DNA from 3 places in the Paenibacillus sp. FW126-R14 genome. Region 2 is predicted to be linked to each of the others. Evidence: riboswitches for the same ligand, from Rfam matches in the RefSeq annotation. Region 2 holds a riboswitch; each other region holds the start of a gene.

Region 1 (10,389 bases), on a different contig from region 2:
CATCGGAGAAAAATCCTTCTATTTTAGCGGAATCAACGTATCTGGCAGATGTGGATCAAGAGCTGCTCCTAAATAATTCAAAGCTTGTTGTACGCAAAAATAATACGTTTATCTATGTTTCTCCAACCTTGCAAGGGACGGACATCCTTCAGCAGCTGCCTGCGTTCAAACATCCCGGGCATCCGGAACGAGAAGATGCGAAGCGGTACGGGAAAGAATTGTTGGAAGTTAACTTCTTCGATTTTTATGATTCGGAACAACAAGCAGGCAGTGTGTTCATCGTGACGACAGTGAATCCGATCGTTAATTTTACGCAAAAGTTTTTTCCTGCTCTTTTTATTACATTACTGATCATCTTGATACTTACGCACTCGCTGCTTACTTATTTTGTTTCAAGAAGCATCATCCAACCGCTGCGGAAACTAAAGAACGCTATGAAAAGAATTCAATCAGGCGACCTGGAATTCCAGGTGCAGATCACAAGCAAGGATGAAATCGGTCAGCTCAGCATAGCTTTTGAACAAATGCGCCAACAATTGCATGAATCCATTCAGACTCAAATTCAGTATGAAGAAAACCGCAAAGAGCTTATTTCCAACATCTCACACGACATCAGGACTCCACTTACAGCCATTAGAGGCTATGTAGACGGGCTAGGCGATGGCATTGCCGATACACCGGATAAGCGACGAAAATATATTGAGATCATATCGTCCAAAGCGGAAGAGATGGATCATTTAATCGATGAATTATTTCTGTATTCCAAACTGGACTTGAAACGCGTTCCTTTTCTTTTTGAAATCGTTGATTTCGGATCATTTTTAAGGGACTGGTCAGAAGAACTTGATTTTGAACTTGGCAAACAAGGCGTTCTATATAAATCGGAAATCGCGTTGGGGCCGCAGATACAGGTCTCTATTGATCGGGATAAAATAAGACGCGTTTTTTCTAATATTGTGGACAACTGCTTGAAATATATGAATAAAACAGAGAAGCAAATTACTTTGCAGGCCAGAACGACGGGATCGCATGTCGTCATTGAAATTGCAGATAACGGTGCAGGTGTGAATGCCGAGGCGCTGCCTCATATTTTTGACCGTTTCTACCGTGCAGATCCGTCCAGAAACAGCAACAATGGCGGGAGCGGTCTGGGGCTTGCGATCTCGAAACAAATGATCGAAGGTCATGGAGGGACGATTGAAGCGAAAAGTGTGAAAGGCGAAGGGACTTGCCTAACAATCAATTTGCCGCTCAGAAGGCATAAAGACGGTGAACATTTATGAAAAAAATATTAATCGTAGAAGACGAGCAACTGATTGCTGAACTGGAAAGAGATTATTTGGAAGTGAGCGGTTATAAAGCCGATATTGCGACGGATGGCGAGCAAGGGTTGAAGCTGGGACTCAGCGGCGATTATGATTTAATTATTCTAGATGTCATGCTCCCCTTAATCAGCGGGTTTGAGGTGTGCAAGCAAGTACGCGAGAAATATCAAATTCCGATTCTGATGGTTACGGCCAAAAAAGAGGATATTGATTTGATTCGCGGTCTTGGTTTGGGAGCGGATGATTATATTACGAAGCCTTTTAAGCCCGGAGAGCTTGTGGCGAGAGTCAAAGCGCATTTGGCACGGTATGAGCGATTAATAGGAACGAAAGAAAACAAGGAAGAAATTCGCATACACGGACTTTTAATCGATTACGGTTCCCGCCGGGTTTTCGTGCATGAGCAGGAAATGAACCTGACGACGAAGGAATTTGATTTGCTTTATTTTTTGGCCATCAATCCGAATCGTGTGTTCAGCAAGGACCATCTCTTTGAACGCATTTGGGGATTGGATGCAATGGGAGATTCCCAGACGGTGACGGTTCATATACGTAAATTAAGAGAAAAGATAGAGATAGACCCTTCCAACTCACAATTCATTGAAACTGTCTGGGGAGCCGGTTATCGTTTCCGGTTATAACAAGCATATGACGAAAGGTGGTTTCTTTTAAACATGAGTATGAATCCTAGCGTATTAATTCTTACCGCCAGCTATGGCAACGGGCATCTTCAAGCGTCCAAAGCGCTGCTGCAGCAATGTTTGAAGCAAGGTATCGAACATGTCAAAATCGTCGATCTGATGAAAGAAGGCCACCCCGTCATCAATCTCATTACAACATCGCTTGTTAACCAAAGCACCAAAAGCTCACGCATAGGTCTCGATTATTATGGCTGGAGCTACTACTTAACCCGCGAATCCAAGCGGACCGCACTATTCCAGAGATCCATGACCTTTCTGGGCAAAAAGAAGTTAAGAGAACTTATTCACAAAGAGCGTCCTAATGTCGTTGTAAACACGTTTCCGTTCGGAGCGTCGCCGGATGTGTGCAGTTCAATGGGCATAAGGAATGTCACGGTACTGACGGATTATGCTTTACATGCCAGTTGGCTGCATCCGAATGTGGATAAATATTATGTGGCTACGGACGAGTTGAAACAACAAATCATTTTCAAAGGGATCAGTAAAGAGCGCATTGAGGTAAGCGGCATTCCCGTACGGCAAGAGTTCGCAAAGGCGATGAGCACCGCGGATACGCATCCAAAGAAAATCATCCTGATTATGGCGTCAGACAGCGGGGTCAACAGCTATATTGAGGATATGATTACGAGCTTGTCCTATCTGGAACATTGTCAGTTGGTCGTAGTTTGTGGCCGCAATGAGAAGCTGATGTTTAGGCTTAAAGATCATTTTGCCCTTTCTGCGGGGGTTACTATTCTTGGGTATGTAGACAATATTCATGAATGGATGTCCCGGGCAGCTTGCATTGTAACGAAGGCAGGAGGGTTAACGTTGACGGAAGCGATCGTCCAGCATCTGCCGATCTTCATCTACAAGCCCTATGCCGGACAGGAGAAAGAAAATGCCTTATATCTTACTAGTCGTGGAATTGCTTCGATTTCCGTTTATTTGGAAGAATTAACTTATAAAATTAACGCGTTAATAAGGAATCCAAGCTTGCAGGAAGAAATCAGGGAACGTATGCGAGCAATGCAGCGGAGCCAAGCTGCTGAACATATCGTAACGGATATGATGCTTAGCATGAATGAACGCGCTCTTTCACTCTCGATTTAGGCCAAACTCATAAAAAACCTCCTTCAAAATCATAGAAGGAGGTTTTTTTGAGGGATGAAAAGATGACGAATGAGTTAAACTATAAGGTAATGAGCTTTCGTTAATAATCCGTTTAGTTAATGACGCGGCGGGCTGTTTTGTAATTTCTGCTCCACCAACCGGAGTTCATATCAGAAATCGTAACGCCAGGACTGCCGTACGTGTGCAAAATTTTCCCATTCCCTATATAGATACCGACATGGTGAATAGGGGAATAGAAGAAGACAAGATCTCCGGGTTGAAGCTGGCTTCTTGGAACATAAGTGCCTACTTGTGATTGCTGCTTAGATGAACGAGGGAGATTGATCCCATTCTTGCCATATACATATTGTGTAAAAGACGAACAATCAAAGGTATTTGTTCGGCCTTTCTGAGATCCGAATGAATATTTTACCCCAAGATACTGTTCACCTGTAGAGATAATGCTGTTAGCTTTCCCCGATACGGCTGTAGAAGCTGCTGTTATTGAAGCCGTGCTGCCCGCTGCATGTGCGGATTGCGTTCCCACGAAAAGATTCGCTGAGGCAAGTAAGGATACACTAAGTGTAATTCCTAATAGCGATTTACTAAGGCGGTTCTTTTTCATGTTGTTCATGATTGGACATCCTCCTTCAGGATCGTGTTTTAGGCTTCCACCTGGGATAACCTTATCACATCCGGAAGGACCTAGAGATTACCAATCGTGGAGAAAGACGAGGACAGATCACGCTCGGAGGCCGATAATTAGAAAACCGTGAGAATCTGATGAGCAAAAAGACCTTGACAACAAACATGGAATGAAATCATTTTTTCTCATCTTCCTCTCATGCTCTTTTTTCTTAATTGTGATACGATCTATATGAGGCAGGTGAAGAAAGATGAATCATCATTCCATGATCACATTAATCAGCCATTACGGATATGCAGGCATATTTGTTTTACTTTTCATCGGAATCGTCGGCATACCGCTGCCGATCGAGATAATTCTTTTAGGTGCAGGCTATATAGCGGTTAAAGCCAATCTTCATATCGGCGGTATTATCGGCTTTGCTTGGCTTGGGGCTAGTGCTGGAATGACGCTTAATTACCTGCTTGGACAAAGCATTGGGCTCAAACGAATCAGCAAGGTAACCAAATGGATTCGTATTTCCGAGAGCCGTTTGGAGAAGTGGGCGGAGCAGTTTACAAAGTATGGTGCAATTGTGCTTCTGATCGGCTACTATGTAGCCGGGTTAAGGCATGCGGCTCCCTTCATTGCCGGGGCAACGAAAATGCGGTACATCAAATTTATGTGTATTTCTTACGCTGGAGCCTTGGCTTGGATCTTAGTCATTGTTCTCCTCGGTCAAAAACTGGATAAAGCTTGGCGCCACTACCATCTGCACTTCCATCATCCCTTGTGGATCATTGTCGCGGCGGGGATAGCCGCCATTGGCGTAATGGGAGTAAAGCGAATGGCTGCGCAGCGGCGGCTCTCCCGATAAAACACAAATAAACACCTCCAATTTCACCGGGTAACCGGGATTGAAGGTGTTTTTATTTTGATGCGAAACCAACCTACTTGCGCCGCCGTCTGGCAGGCAAAAATCGGCCGTTTGCCCGTGCATAACGCAGCACTTTGAAGAACATTTTTTTCTCTTTCAGTTGGTTGAATATAAAGGGATCCGGTGCAGTGTTCACTTCCAATACCCAGGGCTTCAATTTTTTATCGACGCCGAAATCAATACCGATTTCCTTGAATCCAGGATAAACCTTCTGGTAATGCACGGCGATTTTATAGCTCAGCTGGCGCAAGAATGTGATATAATCATCTTTTTTCTTGTTTTGTAAGTAGGAGCCCAGCAGCAATTCTAACGGCAGCGGTTTGCCGCTATTATGAAAGTTCGTTACGATTTTGCGCGGATGAGCAACCCGGCCGATATACCCGGTAGCTTCCCACGTTTTTTTTGGCGTTTTCTGGACCATGATGCGTATATCGAATATTCGATTGTGATGTTTCAACAGGTGAATGCCTTGTTGGATCATATAGTTTCTGTTTAGCTTGGATTTGTTTAGAGCCGTAAATAAACCTTGGAACGTAGGAAAAGTTCTTATGGTTTGTCTGTTTTGAAAGCTGTAATGCTTTGTTTTTTCTACGCGGATAACGCCATTGCCGGCAGAGCCTGTCGTTGGTTTGACATAAACCATCTTATGTTTATTTAGCATCGCAAGCAGGTTTGCTTGATTGTAGATTTTTGTATCAGGGACAAAATTCCGAAGTTCTTTGTTCAATAAGAGAACCTTTGTTTTGACCCATTTACTGCTTATTGATCTCCCGCGGTACGCTGACATGACAGCACCTCATTTTGGAAATTTACTAAACATACGTCTTACTGATCTGTTTATTATCATATTCCAATGGAGCGGAATGACTTGGAGAAATGTCTAGCCGGCAAAATTAAAATAAATTCACAGGTTTGGATCAAAGGCTGTTTGCAACTGAAAGTTGCGCCAATTAAGATGAATAATAATCGTATACGAAGGAGTCGTTACCCTATGGGAGATCAACGCTTTAAGAGCTCGGTAGAAATGACCTTGAAAGTGATTGGCGGCAAATGGAAGCTGGTCATTCTATGCCATCTGATGGACGGTGTCAAACGCTTTGGCGAATTAAAACGGGGGATGCCGGATATCACGCAAAAAATGCTGACCCAACAGCTTCGCGAATTAGAGGATGACGGTATTATCCACCGGAAAGTCTTCGTTCAAGTGCCCCCGAAAGTCGAGTATTCCTTAACGGAATATGGCCAAACGATGGAGGTCGTGCTGCATGTGATGGCCAATTGGGGAGAGAAGCACCAGGAACGGATTGAGGTTTAAAAATGTCGTCCATAGTATCCAAATGGGTACTACGTCACCAAATAGTGCGTACTTCCTTTTTGAAAAGTATCGGCGTACAATAGGCTCCGTGAACAACATAATAGAAGGAGTGACTCATCCATGGAGCTTCAATTAGCGTTAGATCTTGTCAACATCCCACAAGCCAAACAGTTGGTGAAAGAAGTGGAGCCTTATGTAGATATCGTCGAAATCGGCACCCCGGTTGTCATTAATGAAGGGCTTCGCGCCGTTAAGGAAATCAAAGAAGCTTTTCCAAACTTGAGAGTGCTGGCTGACTTGAAAATTATGGACGCTGCCGGTTATGAAGTCATGAAAGCATCCGAGGCAGGAGCGGACATTATTACCGTATTGGGAGCTTCGGAAGACATGACGATCAAAGGCGCTGTTGAAGAAGCGCGGAAACAAGGCAAACAAATTTTGGTGGACATGATCTCCGTGAAAAATCTTGAGCAGCGTGCGCAAGAAATCGACGCGTTTGGCGTGGATTACATCTGTGTGCATACAGGTTATGATCTGCAGGCTGTCGGTAAAAATTCCTTTGAAGATCTATTGACGATCAAGCGTGTTGTCAAGCAGGCCAAAACAGCGATTGCCGGAGGCATTAAATTAAGCACGCTGCCGGAAGTCATCCAAGCGAGCCCGGATCTTGTTATTGTCGGCGGAGGAATTACCGGACAAGAAGACAAGCAGGCCGCTGCCGCTGAGATGCAGAAGTTGATCAAACAAGGATCTTAACGCCGATGAGAACGAATGAGTATGCAGCCCTCATCCTTGAGGAGCTGCAGCAGGCAGCCCACCGGTTGGATGCCGTGCAAGCTGATCTGCTTGTTGAGCGAATGCTGGCGTCCAGCAAGGTTTTTCTAGCCGGGGCCGGCAGATCCGGCTTGATGGCCAAAGCTTTTGCCATGAGGCTGATGCATATGGGAATGGACGCTTACGTTGTGGGAGAGACGATCACGCCTAACGTAACAGCGAGCGACTTGCTCCTCATGGGATCGGGTTCCGGAGAAACCAGAAGTCTTATCGCCATGGGAGAGAAAGCCAAAAGCTTGCAGGCGACTGTCGCGGCAGTGACGATATTCCCGGAATCAACGATTGGGCAGCTGGCGGACCTAACGGTCAAGCTTCCCGGCTCTCCCAAAGATAAGTCGAATAGCCAATACTCCACGATACAGCCTATGGGCTCGTTATTTGAACAGACGCTTTTGTTATTTTTTGACGCGGTCATCCTGCGGTTAATGGAGAAAAAAGGGTACGATTCCACAACCCTGTTCGGCCGTCATGCCAATTTGGAATAATCAGCAAAAAATCGCAGTCAAGCCCACTCTTGCAACCGCACAGAGTGGGCTTTTTTTATTAGGAAATGCCAAGAATATGGGAAATGATCTATGAGAATAGTCATGCTATATTGTAATAATGGGAAAAAAGACCTAATATAGTAATGACATATTCATGCAGTTTTTTAATTGATAAAGGCAAACCCATTAAAAAATGGGGACGCAAAGCTATAGGGACTAAAGGAGTCAATCCCATGTCAGCCAGCTACCGATATACCACTTCAACGCTGTTTCGTCCAACAAAAGTGGCTTGCTCGGTAAGTATACGAGTAAGCTGCTTTTTTTTTGCAAGTTATTCATACTAGAAGATATAAGGTGATGGTACATTCAATGAAATTTTTTAAAAAGAGAGCATCCAAAAAAGATCCTGAAGATCACATTCATTATCAAATTGACCTGCCGTCAAGCGAATCGATTCTCGACAATATTACGAATGGTTTTCTAATCTTAGACCGGAATTGGCACTTAAAATATACCAATAAGTCGATGGAGTATTTTGTAAGAAAAACACGCGACGAACTTATTGGAAATAATATTTGGGATGTGCTCCCCGAAGCTGTGGGCACCAAATTTTATCATAATTATCATAAGGCGATGGCAGAGCAAATTCCCGTTATTTTCGAGGATTACTATGAACCGACAAAAGAATGGCTCGAGATTAGCGTTTTCCCGTCGGAAGAAGGTTTAATTGGGTACGCATTCAATATTACGGAGCGAAAAAATCATGAACAGATTATTGAACATATGGCTTATCATGATTATTTAACCGATCTGCCTAATCGCAGATTTTTTGAAAAAAAACTGGAACAATTCATCGAGCAAGCGAATGAAAATCAATACGTCATAGCTCTCATTTATATCGACATGGATAGATTTAAAAATATTAACGATACGCTTGGACACGGATTGGGAGATCAATTGATCAAAGAATTTTCGGTTAGATTGGTTCAATATATAGATGATAAAGGTTTTGTTGCCCGTCTAGGGGGGGATGAATTTGCCGTTGTGCTGGAAAAGCAGTTCGAAAACAACGAAGCCGTGGAGAAGCTTGCGGACAACCTCATTAAACATATTGAAGCAAGCCCTTTTCTGAATGATGATTATGAGCATTATATTACGGCGAGTTTAGGTATCAGTTTTTACCCACAGCATGGAATGGATGCGCAAACATTGGTGAAAAATGCAGATATAGCCCTTTACCGGTCAAAAGAAAAAGGGGGAAACCGGTATACGTTGTATAACCCCATCATGGATATTGACAGTTTCAAAAGATTCACATTGGAAAAAGATCTCCGGTTAGCCATCCATGACAATAAGCTGGAATTGTATTTTCAACCGCGAATCGATTTGAAATCAGGGAAAATTGTGAGTGCGGAATCCTTGGTCCGTTGGAACCATCCGGAATGGGGAATGTTATCGCCGGCGGAATTTATCCCCCTGGCCGAAGACACGGGCTTAATCCTTCCCCTTACGCATTGGGTGGAGCTGACCGTTTGCAGGCTGATCACATCCTGGCAATCGGAAGGAATTTCTTTTGTGCCCATTTCGATCAATGTGTCCGCCCGTCAGTTTTTATCCAAAAATTTTATCCAAAGTTTAAAGCAAATACTGGAGGAAACACAGGTTGATGGCCATTGGCTTGAAGTCGAAATCACCGAAACCTCCATTCTGGAAAATCAAAAATTAGTTGAGTCAACCATTTCGGAGCTAAAGGCACTCGGCATTAAAGTATCTTTAGATGACTTTGGTACAGGCTATTCTTCGCTTGCTTATTTAACGCAGTACAACGCTGACGTATTAAAAATTGACAAGTATTTTATTCGCGATGTAACAACCAACCCTTCTAATGCTGCCGTTGTAAAATCAATTATCCATTTGGCTCAAGGTTTAGGGCTGAAAGTTGTTGCTGAAGGTGTCGAAACCATGGAGCAGCTGATGTTTTTAAAACAACATGAATGTGATGAAATTCAAGGATACTTATTTAGCAGACCAGTCCCGATTGACGAATTTAAAAATCTGTTAGCAAAAGAGGTGCTGATTCCTAGCCAAATCAATCAACGGATGGGGACCGATACCAGGCAGAACTATTTTCAGGATCAGCTTATTTTCCCAATAGGCGCACAAATGACGATCATTAAAATCAAAGACAAGGAGCTGAGTTTAGGGAAGACAGAGGTGGTGCTTGAAGATATCGGGGCTCAGGGACTTCAATTCTTAACACATTTAGCTTTAGCGGTAAGTAAAGACATTATTTTTGAATTTGAGATTGAGGTTTTCACTGAAATCATCCGTGTATTTGGCTATATCGTTTGGAAGGAAGAAGTAGAGAATAACAGGAACCGGTATGGTTTGGAATTTACGAAAGAGGATAACGACCACCTTCACCGCCTGGTGCAATTATTGAATCAATAAAAAAAAGCAAAGTCGCCGGGGGCTCCCAGGCGACTTCGCTTTTTACAATGATTAGCGGCTGTAGCCTTGTAATTGCTGCTCCGCAATTTGGACAAGGCGTCTCGTAATGTGGCCACCTATGGAACCTGCATCACGCGTAGCGAGGTGTCCATTGTAGCCGTTCGGTTGAAGTTGAATGCCCAACTCTTGAGCAACTTCATATTTCATTTGGTTCAAAGCTCCCTTTGCTTGAGGTACTACTAAAGTATTACTGTTGTTAGCCATGATCTAATCACTCCTTCTTGTGGTGTAATCGTAGTTTGTGGAGTGTAAGGAAGTCTTATACATGGAACAACATTTATCTGAAAACTGCCAATACGGTAGGGAGAAAAAGGGTCATGCCAGCAAGCAGACCGATGCCAACCGCGCCCCGGTAGTTTCTCTGTTTCCAGAGCGAAGGGACAAGACTTCCGATGTAGACGCTGCCCCAAAGAGAAAAAAATGCGGTTGGGCCAAAATGCATAAGAATCTCAATCACGCGCAGCATCTCCCTCAATAGCGGGACCTACTTGATCACCGTACCTGCGCATTTTAAAGCTGACGTTCGCCTCATATTGGGCGTCCTTAATATGTTCTCTCCAGTTG
Region 2 (10,389 bases):
CGGTGCGCTCCGCTCTCAAACTTCAGCTTGCTATAAGCGCCTTTGCCCGTAATCATGAAAATAATCTCTTTGAACCCGCCCAAATCATTGACGGAAGCATCGAGAATTTCCGTTTTCCACCCTTGCCCGTCCGCATAACGCGTATACATCCGGTACAAGTCGCCTGCGAACAGCGCAGCTTCATCGCCGCCTGCCGCTCCGCGAATTTCAACGATGACGTTCTTATCGTCATTCGGGTCTTTTGGCATCATGAGCACTCTAAGCTGTTCTTCTAGATTAGCAGACTGTTCGCTTAGCTCTTCGATCTCCATTTTCACCATTTCACGCATTTCATCGTCCAGCTTCTCGTTCTGCATCGCTTTCGCGTCTGCCAGCTGCTCGGTCACGCTCTTATATTCATTATAAGCATCGTAGGCTTCCTGAAGATCAGATTGTTCCTTCGAATACTCTCTAAGCTTCTTCGTGTCACTCGTTACATCCGGGTCACACAGCAGTTCGCTTAATTTCTCATAGCGGTCCACAATGGACTGAAGTCGATCCAACATAACGGATCACTCCTTTCTTTATTTTTTATGGTTTACACATTAAATCTGAAATGCATAACGTCGCCGTCATTCACCACGTACTCTTTGCCTTCCAGGCGCACTTGGCCTTTTTCCTTCGCGCCATTCATGGAGCCGGCCGTTACCAAATCCGTATAAGACACAACTTCGGCACGAATAAATCCGCGCTCGAAATCCGTGTGAATCACGCCAGCCGCTTGAGGAGCTTTCGTTCCTTTGCGGATCGTCCAAGCTCTTACTTCCTGCACCCCGGCCGTAAAATACGTATATAAGCCAAGCTTGCGATAAGCTGCTTTAATCAATCTATTCAAGCCGGACTCTTGAAGTCCCAACTCTTCCAGGAACATCGCTTTTTCTTCGTCCTCGAGTTCAGCAATCTCGGACTCTACCTTCGCGCTGATCGAAACAACTTCGTTGTTTTCTTTCGCCGCGTACTCCTGAACGATTTTGACGAACGGATTCTCATCCGCTGTTGCCACTTCATCTTCACTCACGTTTGCCGCATAAAGCACAGGCTTCATGGTCAGCAAATGAAGATCGCGTACAAGCAGCTTCTCATCGTCGCTTAAATCAATGCTGCGCGCCGGCAGATCGTTATAGAGAGCTTCCTTGATGCGTTCCAGACACTCAACCTCGGCTACAACCTTCTTGTCGCCGCCTTTCAGGTTTTTGCGGGAGCGCTCGATCTTCTTCTCTACGGATTCAATGTCAGCCAAAATCAATTCGAGATTAATCGTCTCGATATCGCCAATCGGATCCACTTTACCGGATACGTGGGTAATATTATCATCCTCAAAACAACGGACAACATGCACGATCGCATCCACTTCACGAATGTGAGCCAAAAATTTATTTCCAAGCCCTTCGCCTTTGCTCGCACCCTTTACCAAACCCGCAATATCAACGAATTCAAAGGCTGTCGGGACAATGCTTTTAGGGACAATCATCTCTACCAGCTTGTGCAATCTCTCGTCCGGTACTTCAACTACCCCGACATTCGGATCTATCGTACAGAACGGATAGTTCGCAGATTCTGCCCCCGCCTGTGTAATTGCATTAAACAATGTCGATTTTCCTACGTTCGGTAGACCGACGATACCTGCTTTCAAAGCCATTGTAGTTACAACTCCTTAATTTTCGAAAATCATCCTTCTTATTATATAGTACTTGGAACGCAAAAAAAAGCCTGAAGGCTACTGATTAGCCGCAGACTTTTTTTCCAGCGCTTTTTTCGTTTCATTTTCCCGCTTCTGGACGAAGTAGGTTTCGATCTGATTTTTTAAAATAAAGCCGCGCAGCGCGTTCGTTTTCTGTTCCGGTATGGCGGTAAAGCTTGCCCCGTAGTAATAGCCTTCATTCGTTTTTTCCTGCCGGACAATTTCCATTGTACATGGCACCAAAAAGCCCAAAATCAACTCCACTTCAAGCTGGGAATGCTTTTGTATGACCTTTTCAAGCATAGCATTCTCATTGATTGTGAAACCTAGGCCGTTGACGGATATATTTTTGATAGAGAACCGGATTGGATCATCGAATTGATGCTTATTTCGCTTATTTTTGTCTTGAAGTCCGAAAAGCAGCCCCTCATTCTTCACATCCACGCGAGGGAACTCCCTTTTCTCCGTAAACTTCCTGCGGTTTTCAGGCGGATTCAGGACAATGAGAGAGCCCTGCTCCTTGGCCACGACCGTTGTCTCCATGACAAACAGCCCGGACCTCGTATACACGGTCATTTTACATTTATCGCCCAGCGCAAAATTATCATATTCCGGCAGCTCCACCTCGATAATATCGCCGAGCGCATAAGTAAGCACGCCTGTGGCTACGAAATCGTCCTTGCTCAGCATCGCCTTGCTTTCAATCATGACTTCAGCATCGTACCCTTCTTTGCTGCCGTAAAACTTCATAGCTTTCTGCCTGCTCGCCATTTTGTTCATCAACACCTTCCTCCGTGCTCCGTATATAAAAAATAGACTGCCCCTTTACCGCGGGAACAGCCTATTACCTCAACCCAAAAAAGCATCGATTTTCGGTAACCAGGCTGTCATAGTTCCATGGAACGGTAGACCCTCAGCTTTGCGTCCTTGCCTTTCGGCAAGTTTGCCATTATCGAACCCTGCAAATGAAATTTATACATATCTCGTTCTTTATGGTCTAAAAGACCTACGTTATCTCTCATTATACGGATGGCTGATCTTATTATCAACTAAATCCCTTGCATACGGATTGTATTTGTTGTATGAATGTTAAAAGAATTACATATCCACAACTTTTTAAGTTATACACATTGTTATCCACAGGTTGTTAACAACGAATATTTGTTCGATTCTTTGTACACATGTGGATAAGATTATTTTTAGCGAGGTGTCCCCCTGTGGATGAACATAATGAGCATAATGAACATATTCTCTGGATGAAAGCAGCTATTGAAGAAGCACGCAAAGCCGAAGCCATTCGCGAGGTGCCCATCGGCGCCGTTGTTGTCCATCAAGGTCAAATTATCGGCCGCGGCTACAATCTTCGCGAAACCACGCTGGATCCTCTGGCTCATGCTGAAATGATTGCCATTAAGCAGGCTAGCGAGCACCTGCAAGCTTGGCGTTTGCTCGATTGCAAGCTCTACGTCACGCTGGAGCCTTGTCCGATGTGTGCGGGAGCCATCGTCCAAGCGCGGGTTCCGCAGGTGATCTACGGTACGACCGATCCCAAAGCCGGCTGCGCGGGAACGCTGATGAACCTGCTGCAGGAGGACCGGTTCAATCACCGGGTCGATGTGGTCAGCGGCGTGCTGCAGGCGGAGTGCGCTACTATGCTGACGCAGTTTTTCCGCAAGCTGCGGGGGAAGGAGTAGGCGCTCCCGCGAGAATATTTTTTAGCGGCACTAGATTTACACGCTGCCGCCCAAAAGGTTGCACCGCACAAGGCTTCGTGCTATCATAATCCTTGCTATGCGCCCGTAGCTCAGCAGGATAGAGCAACAGTTTCCTAAACTGTAGGCCGGATGTTCGAATCATCTCGGGCGCGTTTGCTTAGAAATCCGCGGTAGGTCAACGTTTAGCTAACATTGAGCTCAGCGGAAGGAGAACGTAAGGCATACAGTCTGTACACGAAAATTTGCGGAACTATATGCCGGAAATTCACCGTTTAAATACCCGTTTCATGTGACCCTTTACGGAATAACGTAAGGGGGTTTTCGTTATGAGTAATGTTGATCCGCGGAAAGGTAAATCAATCGCTAGTGGATGCCGAAATGTGGACGTAGTGCCTTCGTATGGTCTTGAAAGTGCGTTCCATTTGTTTTGATGTTGCTAAGAAGGCGGAGGGCATGCGCGAGAGAACGTTGGGGAGTTATGTATTATACTGGGGTTATTTTCGCGAATGGATCGGTCAAACTTGTCCACAACTAGTGGATATTGGCGCGATCACAACCGAAGTTGTCCGCGATTACGTTAGATTTATGAGCACTAAGCTTAGACGCGATATAGAGGACGCTCCCAACTTGTCGCCTTACACTATTGCGTTTCAGCTGCGAGATTTGAGGACCATATTTAACTTTTTGTTTTTGGCACGTGAAAAGAAGTTCATATCAATCCAGTCAAGAACGTTAAACAGCCGTGCTTTGATCACAAAGAGTAAGCGACGCTCAGTCCGGATCAGCTTAAACAGTTACTTGCGGCAATTGATACAAGCACGTTTGCTGGGTTTCGCGATAGGACATGCCTACTTCTGATTGCAGACGGCGGTTTTCGTATACTCGAGGCACTACGCTTTGAACTCTTCGCGGCCGCATTATCGCAGGCGACCGTCACAATGAGTGCGTGCGGTAACCTCGAAAATGGCGGCATTATACGCGAATAATGCGGGGAAATCGTGAGGATTGGCGACTTTGCTTCGCGCGTAGTATGTACGAGCTACGTGAAATTAACTAATAAAATACATATATTATATTATTTTACTGTAAATGTTTAGACATATTATGTTTAATAACGTAAAATTCACCGAGTAACTTATTTTTAGAAAAAGGTGGAATTTACTTTGAAAAACAGATTGAGAATTGCAATTTTTCTTTTAGTAATTTCATTGTTATTACCTGTAGTAAGTGCTAAAGCGGCAACTAACTACACGGGCGGTCTACTTGATGGGAAACCAGGGAAGGTTATGAACACCTCAGATCTTGAGGAGCCTGTAGTAGGATACGTTGTGAAAGAAGCAAAGTATAACGCTGCTTCCGAATCAACTACATTGCTGACGGATAACAACGAATCAACACTAAATAGAATTATGGGCTATGGAATTAATAAAAGCATGGTTCTTTACAAATTGGACGCGGATGCTGAGTTGACGTCATTCCGTTTAAAGTCATCTTTAGGTACAAACGTCTCGATGATGCTTTTTAAAAGTGATGGTAGCTACTTAGGAAACTACATAGACAGTGGTCACACAACTGATGGCCGATTACTTACTCTTTCCACAAAAAAACAAGGTGTCCGCTATGTAGCTCTTGTGAGTAGAAATTATGGGCAAGAAGACGATGTTTTTGAATTTAACGTCTACGGTACATTAGCTATTCCAGTCGACACTACGCCGCCAATAGCACCACTCGGACTTAATGCAACTGCTGGCAATACTCAAGTAAGTTTATCATGGACAGCTAATGCGGAACCCGACATTTCGAGTTACAAGATATATAAAGACGGAATTCTCCTTACTACAGTAGCAACAAATAACTTTCTTGTTACAAATCTAACGAATGGTACGCTATATACGTTTCAAATAAGTGCGGTAGATACTGCCGGTAATGAATCCGTAAAAAGTAATGTTGCATCCGCGACTCCAACGGCACCCGTAACAGCCGGACGAGCCCTACTCGTTGTCACGTTAACTAGCGGACTCGAAAAGGAGTATGATCTCCCTATGACGGACGTTAACGCGTTTATCGCGTGGTATAATGGACGTGCGACAGGTACTGGATCGGAAATATACACGTTTAATAAAACGTATAACCTTGCGAAGTTTATCAGCCGCAAAGATTATGTCGCGTTCGATAAAATTGAAACGTTCGAAGTTAACGAATATAATCCAAATTAATATAACGAAAAATAAACGTCAGTGTAACGGAGTGATTCCGCTGCGACTGGCGTTTATTTTATATTTAGTCCTTTAAGAACTCTTTGTCTAATAATATGTAATATAATTCCCCGTCATAACCGAGTGCAACTAATCGTTCCTCATAATCGAAAAACACATCTTGAATGTCTTCCATTTCTTTGACGCTAAATTCTAACGTATTTTGTTAATCATCTGATTGCTCATACTAAGTCTCCTCATTAGTTAACTTTTCGCGCTCTATGGTAATTAGACGTGTTGCCTTTACTCTGTTGAGACGGTAATTATAGGTAATGACATCAGTCACTTTAGGCACTTTCATACGACGACGTCGTCGCTTTTATCGCTTGCCCTTCGCCCACACTACGCGTATAATTACGAATATACGTTCGAACAATATTCCCAGAGGTTGATACGTTATGAATGCAGCGCCCCCAATTCATTGACTATCCGTTCTAATTTAAAACCACTTATAGACGCTCGTAACCTGTCCATACGTCAAGTCGCACAAGATATCGATTACCGATCCGAATCCGTTCGTCAACTATATTAATGATGAAATGGAACGCTATCCGCGTGAGCTTCTAGCGAAACTTTGCGCATACCTTGACGTTACGCCTACGGACTTATTAATACTCGTAAATGGCACAGAGTAAATCGTGCCATCGTTCACAAATAGAATGCTCTGGACGAAAAAAGACGGCAACTGATCTAACAGAAGCCGTCTTCTTCTTATTTATCGGTAAAACTCCGTTGATCTCCGCTAAGTCTTCGTGATGCTTATCCGTTCGACTAAAATAGTTCCCGCCGCATATAGGTAATTCCTCCAGTTGCAAACTTTTTATAGTCTATCCACATGTGAATAGACTATCCACATATCCCGGTAAACAAATCAGCACTATCAACATGAGCACAAGTAAGGCCTTTTTCAGACGATATTAACAACCAAAAAGAGGGAGGATCTCAACAAGTGGACAGGGGTTCTCGGAGGGGGAGGGTCTTAGACAATAGCACATCCTATGTTGTACTTTGTGCAATAAAATGACTGAAATCCAGCCATAACGCTCATCTTCATTGTACTATGTACAACGTTTTGGAGGGGGAGGAGTGGTTTTCGAAGTACAGAGGTCAAAATAAGTGTACTTTGTGCAATGAAGATGACGATGGAGAGGAAAAAACCGCTTCTGCATTGTACAAAGTACAACAGAGTCCGTATTTTTGCGTGAAAAAGGGATGATCCGCCGCGCAAAAAAGAAGGAGGTGCCGCGCGCTGCCTTATTTTGCAACCATCCTGTCATAGCCTTGCTACAGACGATGTTCTATAATAAACGGTAGATTAGGTAGGAAAGGAGCACCCCGTGACAATTAACAAAATTCCAAGCTCTTATCGCATTCCTTTATTTTGCGCAGTTACGCTGCTGTTCTGGATGTCCATGTATACGAGCGTTCCCATCATGGCGCCTTATGTGGAGTTCCTTGGCGGGAATCACCAACTGGCGGGATGGATCGTTGGCATGTATGGGATTTCCCAAATGCTGCTGCGCATTCCCGTAGGCATCATGTCGGACCGCTTTCATAAACGGAAGCTTTTTATTACATTCGGGTTGTTTTTTACAGCCATTGGCGGACTCGGCCTCTATATCACCCACGATTTCACGTGGATTCTGATTCTCCGGGCTTTGGCGGGGGCAGCCGCGGCAACATGGGTCGACTTCACCGTCTTGTTCACGAGCTACTATAAGCATGAGGAGTCCACGAAAGCGATCGGTACGATCTCCTTTTTCAACTCCTTAGGCCAGGTGCTCGGCATTCTATCGGCCGGATGGGCGGCAGACTCGCTCGGCTGGGAGGCAGCTTTCATTTTAGGAGCGCTGCTGGGGCTGCTCGGATTCGTCGGTTCTTTCTTTTTGATCGAAAAAATAGAGCCCGATGCGCCGAAAATTACGCTGCGGGGGATAGGAGACGTCGCCACAGACCGTACGCTCCTCTTCGTGTCCTTGCTTGCCATTTTGTCGCAGGTGCTGATCTTCGCTACGGTCTTCGGGTTTACTCCCGTATACGCCACATCGTTAGGCGCCGATAAGTTCTCGCTATCCATGCTTTCGTTATTTGCCAATGTGCCTGTTGCACTGGCTTCCTTATTCGGCGGACGCAAATGGGCAGCCAAATACGGAGAGAAACGAATGGTTGTTTGGGGCTTTATTCTCATGGGGGTATTTACCTTTACGATCCCTTTTACGCATCATTTATGGGTGCTTATGATAACGCAGGCTTTTGCCGGCTTTGGACGGGGACTTTCTTTTACACTGCTCATGGGAATGAGTATTAAACATATGCCTGCCGAAAAGCGGGCGACGGCGATGGGCTTTTTCCAAGCGATCTATGGATTGGGGATGTTCGTTGGCCCTGTGCTGATGGGCGTGATCGGGGATTGGTTCTCTTTGAATCAAGGCTTTATCGTGCTAGGCGTCCTTGGTGTGATCAGCGCTCTGTTGTCTCAATGGTTCGTACGAAGTACGCCTAAGATGTCCGCGGTCAAGTCCAGCAGCTCTACCGCTGCGCTTTAACTGATAGAAGAGCGGATCGTAACGATTCGTTCTTTTCTTTTGCCTGAAGTGCAGGGTTGGGCATCGTCGCCTGCGTCTATTCATGCGGAGAGGAGGAGAAGCACATTCAGGAACAAGAGCTTGTAACACGCATATTGAATGGTGATGAGGCGGCATTCCGGGAACTTGTTGCGACTTATCGTCAATACTTGTTCCAAACCATTTATGCCATCGTACGCCATACGAAGGATGCCGAGGATATATCGCAGGATGTCTGGTCCCGAATTTTCTTCTCCCTCCCCCAGTACCAGATGAAAGGGCTTAAAACCTGGATGACCCGCATTGCGGTGAACCGGGCTATTGACTTCAAACGATCGGCCAACAGGCGAAGGGAAGATATGACTGCAGAGATGGAAGTTCCGATCCAAGAAGGCCAGACCTCGGGGACTCATCCGTTCTCTTCAAATGGTGTGGAACATGAGGTGCTGACGAAGGAGACCACCGAGCTCGTTCGCCGGAAACTTCACCAAATTCCCGCCAATTACCACGAAGTATTAACGGCCTATTATATTCATCATCAATCGTACCAAGATATTGCTAATGCCCACGGGGTGACGGTGAAAACGATCGAATCCAAGCTGTACAGGGCCAAGCAGTGGCTTCGCAACAACTGGAAGGAGGAGGATTTCTTGTGAAACACTATGATGAACAAGCCTGGAGCCAATATATCAATGAGCAGCTGCCACCGAATGAATTAAGTGAAATGGAACAACATCTATACGGATGTGATGATTGCTTGGCGCTGTATATGATCTGTATGGAGCAAATGACGGCGGCGCTGCCCCTTATGGATGTCGAGGAGCACAAGTATGTAGATGCCATACTCACACGTACGATAGGAACCAAACGTTCCCGGAACCGCTCTACGATGCTGCATTACGGGATTGCGGCGGCGGCGACGCTGATTCTGGCGGCTACCGGCTTTTTTCACGGATTATCGCAGGAGTTGGGACCTCGAAGCGCGCTGCAACCCGCTCCTCCTTCCGAATTAAAAATCGATCAACCGATCTCGGATAAACTATTAAATAGAACGCTAAGTTGGCTGGATACTCTGCAGAACAAATAAACCACAAGGAGGTTTACAACTTAAATGCCAAACAAAAGCAGCCTCGTCGCTTTCCTGTTGTCCTTCATCCCCGGAGCGGGTCATCTCTATATGAATCGAATCTTTCGCGCCGTACTTTACGGAGCAGGGTTCTTTGGTCCCTTATTTCTCCTTTTCGTTGGCGTCGCTGTTTTCCATGCGCATGATAAATCCCTGATTCTCCTTCTCCTCTTCGCAGCCCTCGTAGGGATCGCGAATATGGTGGATATGATCATCTTCCTGCTGCGCCCTCAGCCTTATTACGGGCCGCAGGGAGCGCCTTACGGAGGTGACCCTTATATGCACACGTCCGCTTGGGAGCCAAACCCTTATGCCGCTCATGCTGCCGCACAACAAGAAAGAACGAGGGTCATGCTGCTCTCCTTCGTCCCTGGTCTCGGCCATTTCCAACTGGGTCTTATGCAGCGCGGATTGACCGCGATGGTATCCTTCTTCGGGGTTGCCGTTCTCGTCTTTTTCATCACCATGATGACCCATAATAACAGCTTCGTTGCTTTTCTCTTAGCTATGCCGGTCTTATGGTTTTATACGATGTTCGATGCGTTAAAGCAGCAAGAGCGCAAACAAGCGGGCTTCGAGCTTACGGATCGCAGTCTCTTCGATGACTTTCATCTAGGCGATGATAACGGTCGCAAGAACCGGACCTTGGCGACAATTATCGCTATTTTCCCAGGTGCCGCACACTTGTATCTGTCGATGAATAAAAGAGGCATTCAATTGATGGCGATTTTCTTGTTCTCCATTTATGTGCTGGATGTGCTGCGGCTGTCCCTTTTCTTCTTCCTGATCCCGATTCTGTGGTTTTTTAGCTTCTTCGATGCCTTACAGAGCATCTCGAAATATGAGAACGGTTCGCTCATAGATAAACCGATCGTCGAAAACTGGGCTGCGCACCACCGATCCATCGGCTTTGTCCTTATCCTGCTCGGCGGCTACTACGTATTTAAGGAAGTCATTGTCCAGTTTCTATATCAGATGTTCCCGAATAATTACTTGTACTGGATAAACA
Region 3 (10,389 bases), on a different contig from region 2:
ATGCATCCAATGACTTCCTTGCTCTTAAAATATCATATATGAATGATATTGCAAATCTTTGTGAATTAGTGGGGGCAGACATCCAGGATGTTGCAAGAGGAATGAGTTTTGATGAGCGGATTGGAAGTAAGTTTTTAAATGCTGGTATTGGTTACGGTGGATCATGCTTTCCTAAGGATACAAAAGCATTAGATTATATTGCAAAACAACACGGATATGAGTTAAAAACAGTTAAGGCTGCCATTGAAGTGAACAAAGAACAAAAGACAGTTTTATATAAAAAAGCTAGTAAAAGACTTATTACGTTTAATGGTCTTAAAGTAGCTGTTCTAGGATTGACATTTAAGCCTGGAACAGATGATTTAAGAGAAGCAGCTTCGCTTGAAAATGTGCCATTATTATTAGAGCAAGGTGCATATATTTATGCGTATGACCCAGTAGGAGCAGAGAATTTTGCTAAGGTCCATCCTGAGGGTAAGAGTGGAAAAGGTAGTATCACCTATGTTGGTCATATAGAGCATGCTTTAGATGGAGCAAATGTCTGTTTTATTTTTACTGAATGGGGAGAAGTAAAAGAAGTACATCCGGAAACTTATAAGAATTTGATGAGAACTCCTTTAGTGTATGATGGAAGGAATATTTATGATGTTAAACAGATGCAAGAAGCAGGGGTAGAGTATCACTCTATAGGAAGAAAACCTGCTAGTAGAGAAGGTTTAAAGGAGTTGAAAAGCAATGAATTGCAAGAACTTCGATTATAGTAAAACATACCTTATCACGGGAGCAGCAGGCTTCATTGGATACTATTTATCAAGGAAACTATTAGAACGAGGTTGTAGGGTAATTGGTATCGACAATATCAATAATTACTATGATGTTAATCTTAAATATACTCGTTTAGAGTTACTAAAGCCCTATGAGCGGTTTACGTTTATTGAAGGTGATATTTCAGATAAGGTTATGCTAAACAATGCATTCAACGAATATAGGCCTAATGTTGTCGTAAATCTAGCTGCTCAAGCTGGTGTAAGGTATTCAATTGAGAATCCAGATGTATATATTCAAAGCAATGTCATTGGCTTTTACAACATTCTTGAGGCATGTAGGCATAATCCGGTCGAGCATCTTTTATATGCATCTTCTAGTTCTGTTTATGGTGCTAATAAAAAAGTGCCCTTCGAGGAAACAGATATGGTTGACAATCCTGTTTCACTATATGCCGCAACAAAAAAATCTAATGAACTAATGGCTCACACCTATAGCCATCTTTATAAGATTCCTGCAACCGGGCTACGTTTCTTTACTGTATACGGGCCATTAGGACGTCCAGATATGGCCTATTTTGGATTTACCCAGAAATATTTTTCAGGTGAGCCAATCAAGATCTTCAACAACGGTGATTTTGACAATGATCTATATCGTGATTTTACTTATATTGATGATATTGTGGAGGGAATTGAACGACTGCTCAGTAACCCGCCTGTGGCCGTGGAAAATGCCCCTCATAAAGTATTTAATATTGGAAATAACAGACCGGAGAAGTTGATGACTTTTATTGAAACTTTAGAGAAATGCCTGAGCATTTCATTAGGCAGAGAGGTTTTATTTGATAAATTATTTGAACCGATTAAACCAGGTGATGTACCTGTTACGTATGCTTCAACGGAATTATTAGAGAAGGTGGTTGAGTTTAAGCCTAAGACTTCAATAGAAATTGGTTTACAGAGATTTACGGATTGGTATTGTGAATATTATAAAATGAGATTGACTAAAAAATAAATCGGGAGTAGCTACTAGGCTACCCCGATTTATTTTTTGCTCAAATTATGCATAGTTATGTCCGCTGTGACTATTCTCATTGGAGGAGATTCTTTGAAACTTGTACTACTATCAGGCGGTTCAGGCAAACGGCTATGGCCCCTTTCTAATGATTCTCGTTCTAAACAGTTTCTTAAAGTGTTAGAGAACCAAAACAGTGACTATGAATCAATGGTCCAGCGTGTCTGGGGCCAATTAGAAGCTGTTGGATTGGATAGCGACTCTGTTATGGCTACTGGAAAAGCTCAAGTGGATATGATCCAAAGTCAATTGGGGAATAGTGTTTCATTAATTGTAGAACCGGAAAGAAGAGATACTTTCCCTGCAATTGCTCTGGCTGCAACCTATCTTTATTCAATTGAGGAAACTAGTTTAAATGAAGTTGTTGCCATTTTACCTGTAGATCCATACGTGGAAAACGGCTTTTTTGAGAAAGTGAAAGAACTCGAAGGAGTACTTTCGCAATCTGGTGCAGATCTTGCTTTAATTGGTGTCAAACCAACGTATCCTTCTTCAAAGTATGGTTATATAATTCCTGAAAATAACATTGATAATCATTCATTTATTAAAGTAAGTCATTTTAAAGAAAAACCTACGGAAGAGTATGCCCAACATTTGATTGCACAAAATGCACTTTGGAATTGCGGGGTTTTTGCTTTTAAGTTGGATTATTTGATTTCCTTATTAATAGAAAAAGGAATGCCTATTCAATATGAAGAGCTTCTAAAGCAATATGGGAAATTGGAAAAAATAAGTTTTGATTACGAAGTAGTTGAGAAAGCGAATCATATCGTTACTCTTCCCTATGAAGGGTATTGGAAAGATCTTGGTACTTGGAACACTTTAACTGAAGAAATGGCAACGAATGTAATGGGTAAAGGAATTATGAGTAAAGATTCATCAAATACCCATATTGTTAACGAGCTGGATATTCCGGTTACTGTCCTAGGACTTTCAAATGTAGTAGTCGCAGCAAGTGCAGATGGTATTCTCGTCACAGAGAAAGGCGCTAGCCCTCGGATTAAGGAGCTGCTAGGTAATTATGATGAGAGGCCTATGTTCGAGGAGAGGCGTTGGGGTTGGTATAAGGTTTTAGACTATGCGCGGTACTCCCCAGGACATGAAGTATTAACAAAAAGAATCTGTATATTATCCGGTAGAAATTCCAGTTATCAAATCCATTTTAAACGAAGCGAAGTTTGGAACTTTACGAAAGGTGAAGGCGAAATTGTTATCAATGATCGCTTGATTCCTGTCAAAGCGGGAGATGTCTGGCATATCCCAGTTGGTACCAAGCATGCCGTTAGAGGGATTTCAGATCTGGAATTTATTGAGGTACAAACTGGAAGTGAATTAGTTGAAGAGGATATTACCCGTCTGTTAATGACTTGGGGTGAGATTCAAGATCATTGTTTAAGTAGATTATAATCGCTTTACGGGCTTGATAAATAGGAAGAGCAAGGAGGTGATTCAACTCATGAAGCGCTGGAAATCTTTAAAACCTTGGAAAAAGTGGTTAGTAGGGATCAGCAGTTTAATTGTTGGAATTTTTCTGACTGCTTCCATCGTAGTTTATTATCAAATTAAGTCCATACGTGTTGAGGATATTCTGCAGAGACATCAAACACTTGGCAATGAGCAGCATGAATCAGCAAAGGATGGGAGCCAAGTATCTCCTTCATCCTCAAGTGAGCCAGCTCTTCCTTCTTTGCTGAATGCCCCTTTAGACAAAGCCAATCAGTTTGCAAACAAACCAATAAAGACGCAGGATGCTTTAGATGCAGCAGCAATTTTATTGAAATCCGGTTTGAGTTTGAAAGAGGTTTACTACCTCACTGGCGAGGCGAAAAGCGATTTATCTAATGATGAAAAACAGAAAATTCGCGACTTGCTCCTCTCTAAACTTACTAATGATGAGATAGAAGCCCTTCGATCCATAACCAAACAATATGGCAAGGCTCTGCACATCCTTGATCCTGATTACCCAATTGAACTCATAGGAATTGAGGACCCGGAAGAGCGAAAAAAAATAGCAAAAGAGCTTCAGGATAAGAAAAAGTCGAATCAAAGTCAGCAAGTAGTTCAGCAACCGAAAGGGGAATCGACTCCAAAAGACTCCTCTCCGGAAGCAACGCCAGATCCTACACCAGATCCTACACTTATAGAAACCTACAACTCCAAACTAGATGCGCTAAAAAATACATGCCAAAGCAACATCAGCTCTCTTGTCTCCAGCGTAGTAAATGCGAAGAAAGGCAATAAAGATATAGGCCTTAAAGAACTGCAAAGCACGTTTATGCAAAAATTTGTGGATGCGGAGTCTAAGTGTGACTCTGGCTTTAATGCAATCCTTTCGGATGCGGGGAAAGCTGGGGTAGGCTCTGGCGAGATTGATGGCTGGAAGCAATCCTATGCATCTATGAAGCAAGCGGCGCAAAACAGTGCAATTGGTCAGATCGAAAAAGCTCTTTCAAACAAGTAGTTCCACCGACCCGTTTATAAATCCAAATAATGGTTCGGACGGCTCATGCTACATCTGTATTGTTTGCTAAAATAATCCTATAAACGACAATCACATAAATCGTAAGACAATGGCAAAATTGATGAAAGTCAGTGACGCAAAGCTACAGGGACTAAACTGGGAAAAGAACCGGTATGTCAGCCAGCTGCCGATTACGGCCTCCGTCTGATTCTTATGTGGGACAAACCTTTGGGAGGTAGAGAAGAATATGTTTTGGTTAACCATGTTGACTATTCTTTGGATTGTGGGGTGTATTTTTTATGTTAGTATATTTGCAGTTGCTAAACAAGCAGATCAGATGGCTGAGGCTATGTTTGCAAATGAGTTTCCTCAAAACACAGTTTCCAGTACTTATTGTATGACAGACGATGTTCAGCGTTTTGAAAAAGGTCATGAAAGTATTGGACAGGTTTGTTTATCATAATTCGATTGATTAAAGCACCTATAGGGTGCTTTTTTTATGTTTAAAAGGCATGCAGGCATTAGCGACTACAAGTACTTTATTATGAGATAAATACATACCACCCAGAACGGGATCATAATAAGCAGTCCCCATAAACAACCTTTAAACATCAAAAAGCGATTGTTTTTGTTTTCGTTCATTCCATTGATCAAAATGCCGCACCTCATTTGCGCGCTATAAGCAGCTATTTTTTAGTAGATAAGAAAGTATAAGTTTTATACTTTTGCTTCGCATCTACCTTGACAAACGCGCCCGTCCTGAAAGGACGACGAAGTCGTTTATCCTTGATTCTCATCGATGCTCTTATATCCCTGCAAAGTTAGCGCTATGTTTTGAGAAAAAATGTGAACTTATAACCTTTGATGTACCGCGGCATGTTGGATAGTTAGTTATTGCTTAGTATTTGGATAAAAACAGTGCCAAAAAATTGTTACAACCAAATTAATATACGAGGTGTGGATCAAATGAAAGTGAAAAATCGGTTCAAGGCCGCAGCAGGATTATCTTTAGCATTATTCATGGGAATGAGTACCGGGGCATCCGCCGCGCAAGCTCCTGTTGATGTGGATGTGTATCAAGTACCTATGCATTTCACTTTTGACGGCAAAGAGTATGCGCCGCCGGAAGGTCAGACGGGGTTTATTTATGAAGGCAGTACGTATGTCCCGATCAGGTTCATTTCTTACTCCCTGGATAAAGCGGTGAAATGGGATGCGGATACTTACACAGTTACGATTTCCGAACCTAAGGAAACAGACAAAATTAATATCAAAGAGTACAAGCTCAACACGCAGGTTTATTCGAAAAGTAATGAGAAGAAGCCAGACAAAGCGAATTTGGCAGCCAGCAAGTTGAATGTTTATAAAGAGAAGATTTCATATGTATTTGATGGGGTTGCGAAAAATCCGCCTGAGGATTTGCCAGGTTACATTGTCGATGGCAGCCTTTATGTGCCTATTCGCTTTTTCTCTGAGTCTGTTGGCAAAACGATTCATTGGGACCCTGAAACTTACACGGTTTCAGCCGTTAGTTCTTCGGATAAGAAGGCTCCTGAGGTGAAAGTGCCGGAGACTCCTAAACCTGAGCCGACAGCTCCAGCAGTAGGAGGCGGCGGTGCCGTTGGTGGTGGAGGAGCGGGTGGCGGAGCTTCCACGAAGCCTTCTTTTGACTCGATTAATAACGAAACAGTAGCTCAACTGCTGAAGCTCCAAACGAAAAGTCATGATGAACTTACGCGGCTATTGGATCAATATAAAGCTACCAAAGATGAAAGTTTACGTGATGAGGCCAATCTAAAAATCGCACAAACAAATGAGGCATTCAATCAGCTTATGAACGATTTCGAGACAAAGCTAAAGAATAATGAGTATGATACAAGCATTGTCGATACCTACAGGGGACTGTATGAAAAAAAGAAAGCGGATGAAGAAGCGAAAGTAAAAGCGGAAATCAAACCCAACTAATTCATAACCGGAAGCCTCCATAAACGGATAGCTTCCGGTTTATTTTCGCCTATTTTCTGCGAATCATTCACCAACTAGGCATTCACACACATACTGTGTATTAGGCTATAAACTACTACCACAAGAATGTGAGTGATTCCTGAAATGACGAAACTTGAAAATGAAGAATTTCGTCCGCCTGTAGGCGGTTCACATGGCGGAGGCATCGGACATGGCGGACTGGGAGGCCCAGGGCCAGGGCACTTTGGTCATGGTCCCGGAATCGGGCATGGACCGGGATTTGGTCCGGAATTTGTGGGTCCTGGAGTCGGCGGCGTAGATTTTCTCCCTTGGGCTGTAGCCCCTCTGATATGGAGCACAACTCAACCTTATTATTCGTATCCTTACCCGTATCCGTATCCATATCCATATCCATATTCTTACTATCCATATCCCCCTGGCTATCCAGGCATTTAATAAGTTGTAAAAACCTGTTCTGAAAAACCGAGAAACTCCCTTTAGAAAAGGGTTCTCGGTTTTTTTGCTATTCTAGTACAACGGCATGTAGGGGATTGTTTGATGCCTTCCCCCGGTCAAAGGTAAAGAATATACACCTATTCTAAAAATTGGATGCCTATAAATGGAAGAAATCCTTCTTTATAATAAATTGAGTAAGTAAGGTTTGAGAAGGGGGGCGAGAACGCATATACAGGATCTTCTTTGTAAGCGCATCATATCTACAGATGATGGACAAACAGTTGTAAAAAAGGTATTAAAAAAGGTATAGCGGAGGTAAATTCTATGTCCAATCAGTTTGGCAAACAAAAAAAGAAAGCGTTATCATTTTTGTTGAGCGGTACTCTACTTTCCACGATATTGATGCCGGGGATGGCTTTTGCCGATGCAGACGGAGTGAGTAAGGCCAGCGCCGCCGAAATCAGCTCCATGCCCATCCAAATCAAAAATTTAAAGACGGAGCAAGCTGTAAATCCGCTGGGGCTGGATACGTTAAAGCCACGATTAAGCTGGCAGTTGGAATCAAGCGCTCGCTCGCAGAAACAGACAGCTTACCAAGTGCTGGTCGCTTCCAGTCCGAATATGTTGGCACAAAATCAAGGGGATCTGTGGGATAGCGGAAAGGTAAATTCGGAGCTCTCCGTCAATTTGGAATATGGCGGTCAATCACTTCAATCTGGCCAGCGTTATTACTGGAAAACACGGGTTTGGGATCAGGATGATCATAGTTCGGATTGGAGTGAGTCGGCGTATTGGGAAATGGGACTGCTGCAGCCAACGGACTGGCAGGCAAACTGGATTACCATTCCGAAAGAACAAATTCCGAATATCCCTAATTATACGATCGATTTGGACTTCACGCTCTTGCAGGACGCTGCCGGATTTATATTCGGATCGCAGGATCCATCGCATTTCTATATGTGGCAGATGGATGTGAGACAAAAGGGTTACATGCAGTTCCGACCGCACATTTGGAATAGCAGCCCGGCCGTTTTGAAAAATGTCAACGTCTCAAACATCATCCCGAAGGGGAAAGAGCTCAATACGCAGCATCATTTGAAAATCGACGTGAAAGGCAGTCAAATCTCCACTTACGTGAACGGACAGCTGGTCGATACGCTGGTCGATAACCACTTTGGATTCGGCAAAATCGGGTTTAGGGAGCATAAAGATGGAACAACGAATGAACGCGCAAGCTTCGATAATATTGTCATCAAGGATCAGGAAGGGAAAGTACTGTTCGCGGAAGATTTCTCAAATCCGGACAATAAAGCATTTGACGGCGGCAAAATTGAGAACGGTCAATTGGTGCTTGAGGATTTGACCAATGATCTTGTGTTTAATCAAAAAGTAAAAAGTGCTCCACAGCTTCGCAAAGCTTTCCAAGTTACGAAGCCGGTGAAGAAGGCGACCGTATACGCGACCGCACTCGGTCTGTATGAATTGAGCTTGAACGGCAAGAGGGTCGGGGAAGATTATTTAACTCCGGGTTGGACGGACTACAACCAGTTTGTTCAATACCAGACCTACGACGTTACCCCGATGCTTACAAATGGAAGCAACGCTTTAGGAGCATTGCTGGGTGAGGGATGGTATTCCGGACACGTAGCGATGGCGGGGGCATATGTGTATGGCGTGCAGCCGGAGCTGCTGCTTCAAATGAACTTAGAATATGAGGACGGAACGAAAGAAAAGATCGTATCCGATTCATCTTGGAAGATTGCCACAACAGGGCCTATCCTGTCTAACGATTTATTGATGGGAGAAACGTACGATGCCCGCAATGAAATCCATGATTGGGACAAACCTGGATACAATGATACAAATTGGATCAACGCGGTGCAAGCAAGTGATTTCAAAGGTAAGCTGATCGCGCAAACGGGCCCGACCGTTCAGGCCATTCAGGAGCTAAAGCCCAAAGTCATTACGCAGCCCGCGCAAGGTACTTATATTTTTGATTTGGGGCAAAACATGGTCGGATGGGCGAGGTTAAAAGTGAACGGACCTTCCGGAACCAACGTGCAATTGCGTTTTGGCGAAATGTTGAATGACGACGGATCACTTTACACGGCTAACTTGCGGACGGCGAAACAGACGGATGAATACACGCTGAGAGGCGAAGGGACAGAAGTATACGAACCGCATTTTACATTCCATGGTTTCCGCTATGTGGAAGTAACCGGATATCCGGGTACCCCGGCGTTAGACAGCATTACGGGTGTGGTCGTCCATTCGAATACGGAACCGACGGCATCATTCGAAACTTCGAACAGTATGGTGAATCAGTTATACAGCAACATTGTTTGGGGGCAAAAAGGCAATTTCTTAAGCGTTCCGACAGATTGCCCGCAGCGTGATGAACGAATGGGATGGAGCGGAGACGCACAGATTTTTGCCCGAACCGCGAGCTATAATATGAATACGATGATGTTCTTTGAAAAGTACATGCGGGATGTGGTGTCCGGACAAGGAACGGACGGAGCCTATCCGGATGTAGCGCCTTATGTCAGTATCGCTGGCAGAGGAACTAACGGATGGGGGGATGTCGGAGTTATCGTTCCATGGACGGTATACTTAACCTATAACGATAAACGGGTAATTGAAGACAATTATGATTCAATGGTCAAATGGATTGACTATATGAAGAAGAATAGCAACGGACTCATACGGCCGACCGGAGGTTACGGCGATTGGCTGAATCTTGATGATAATACGCCGACAGATGTTGTAAACACGGCTTATTTTGCTTATAGTACAAATCTTTTATCAAAAATGGCCAAAATCATTGGCAAAGATGCCGATGGGCAAAAATATGAATCCTTATTTAACGATATTAAGACTGCATTTAATACGAAATTTGTAACTGCCGACGGCCACATTACAGGAGGTACGCAAACGAGCTACGTGCTGGCGCTTCAAATGAATTTGCTGCCTGAGGACAAACAGCCGCTTGCGGCCAAATACCTCGTAGATCGAATCAAAAGCCGTGACTGGCATTTGTCTACCGGATTTTTGGGGGTAGGTTACTTGCTCCCTGTGCTTACTAAGGCGGGATATTCCGATGTTGCTTATCGCTTGCTGACGAACGACACGTACCCTTCGTGGGGCTATAGCATTAAAAACGGTGCGACGACGATCTGGGAACGCTGGAATTCCTATACGAAGGAAGGCGGATTTAACGATCCAGGCATGAACTCGTTTAATCATTATTCGCTTGGCTCCGTAGGAGAGTGGATGTTCCGATTTGCGGCAGGTATTGAAGCCGATCCGGAAAAGCCGGGCTTCAAACATACCGTGATTCAGCCGACTGTGGGCGGTGGACTTCAATACGTGAAGGCGGGCTTTGATTCGGTCTATGGGAAAATTTCTAGCGATTGGAAGTTCAAGGACAAACAGTTCAAACTGAATGTCACAATTCCGGTGAATACCACAGCGACCGTTTACGTGCCTACGGATAAGGAGGATACCGTTACTGAAGGCGGAATAAGCGCCCGTGAGGCGGAGGGCATCCGTTTTGTGAAGATGGACGGAGGCAAAGCCGTGTATGAGGTAGGGTCCGGCAGCTATTCGTTCGCCTCTCAATTGACGATTGCAGAAAGTCCATTAAGTACGGTCAGCTTAAGCGCTGA

What was found. A riboswitch is a leader RNA that binds a small molecule or an ion and turns the genes downstream of it on or off. The one in region 2 is predicted to bind cyclic di-GMP.
Region 1: another riboswitch for cyclic di-GMP. It lies ahead of AC3WRW_RS31005 (EAL domain-containing protein); the one in region 2 lies ahead of AC3WRW_RS10020 (PilZ domain-containing protein).
Region 3: another riboswitch for cyclic di-GMP. It lies ahead of AC3WRW_RS20225 (hypothetical protein); the one in region 2 lies ahead of AC3WRW_RS10020 (PilZ domain-containing protein).

The regions. Positions count from the first base shown of each region.
Region 1 is NZ_JBYTBS010000087.1:5,377-15,765, reverse strand. Features, by position in the region: gene AC3WRW_RS31050 (sensor histidine kinase) at 1-1,283, shown strand, start outside; gene AC3WRW_RS31045 (response regulator transcription factor) at 1,280-1,966, shown strand; gene AC3WRW_RS31040 (MGDG synthase family glycosyltransferase) at 2,000-3,118, shown strand; gene AC3WRW_RS31035 (C40 family peptidase) at 3,231-3,752, opposite strand; gene AC3WRW_RS31030 (DedA family protein) at 4,015-4,620, shown strand; gene AC3WRW_RS31025 (YheC/YheD family protein) at 4,694-5,467, opposite strand; gene AC3WRW_RS31020 (winged helix-turn-helix transcriptional regulator) at 5,672-5,995, shown strand; gene hxlA (3-hexulose-6-phosphate synthase) at 6,116-6,751, shown strand; gene hxlB (6-phospho-3-hexuloisomerase) at 6,757-7,314, shown strand; cyclic di-GMP riboswitch class I at 7,481-7,566, shown strand; gene AC3WRW_RS31005 (EAL domain-containing protein) at 7,684-9,765, shown strand; gene AC3WRW_RS31000 (alpha/beta-type small acid-soluble spore protein) at 9,817-10,029, opposite strand; gene AC3WRW_RS30995 (hypothetical protein) at 10,091-10,303, shown strand; gene AC3WRW_RS30990 (Ger(x)C family spore germination protein) at 10,275-10,389, opposite strand, start outside.
Region 2 is NZ_JBYTBS010000010.1:148,501-158,889, forward strand. Features, by position in the region: gene prfA (peptide chain release factor 1) at 1-545, opposite strand, end outside; gene ychF (redox-regulated ATPase YchF) at 578-1,678, opposite strand; gene AC3WRW_RS10020 (PilZ domain-containing protein) at 1,757-2,500, opposite strand; cyclic di-GMP riboswitch class I at 2,592-2,678, opposite strand; gene tadA (tRNA adenosine(34) deaminase TadA) at 2,938-3,414, shown strand; tRNA gene AC3WRW_RS10030 (tRNA-Arg) at 3,514-3,587, shown strand; gene AC3WRW_RS10035 (fibronectin type III domain-containing protein) at 4,599-5,651, shown strand; partial or broken gene AC3WRW_RS10040 (helix-turn-helix domain-containing protein) at 6,112-6,325, shown strand; gene AC3WRW_RS10045 (MFS transporter) at 7,028-8,236, shown strand; gene AC3WRW_RS10050 (sigma-70 family RNA polymerase sigma factor) at 8,371-8,910, shown strand; gene AC3WRW_RS10055 (anti-sigma factor) at 8,907-9,341, shown strand; gene AC3WRW_RS10060 (hypothetical protein) at 9,366-10,389, shown strand, end outside.
Region 3 is NZ_JBYTBS010000034.1:2,709-13,097, forward strand. Features, by position in the region: gene AC3WRW_RS20205 (UDP-glucose dehydrogenase family protein) at 1-761, shown strand, start outside; gene AC3WRW_RS20210 (NAD-dependent epimerase/dehydratase family protein) at 736-1,779, shown strand; gene AC3WRW_RS20215 (sugar phosphate nucleotidyltransferase) at 1,873-3,246, shown strand; gene AC3WRW_RS20220 (hypothetical protein) at 3,296-4,300, shown strand; cyclic di-GMP riboswitch class I at 4,402-4,492, shown strand; gene AC3WRW_RS20225 (hypothetical protein) at 4,548-4,763, shown strand; gene AC3WRW_RS20230 (copper amine oxidase N-terminal domain-containing protein) at 5,267-6,265, shown strand; gene AC3WRW_RS20235 (hypothetical protein) at 6,410-6,721, shown strand; gene AC3WRW_RS20240 (family 78 glycoside hydrolase catalytic domain) at 7,046-10,389, shown strand, end outside.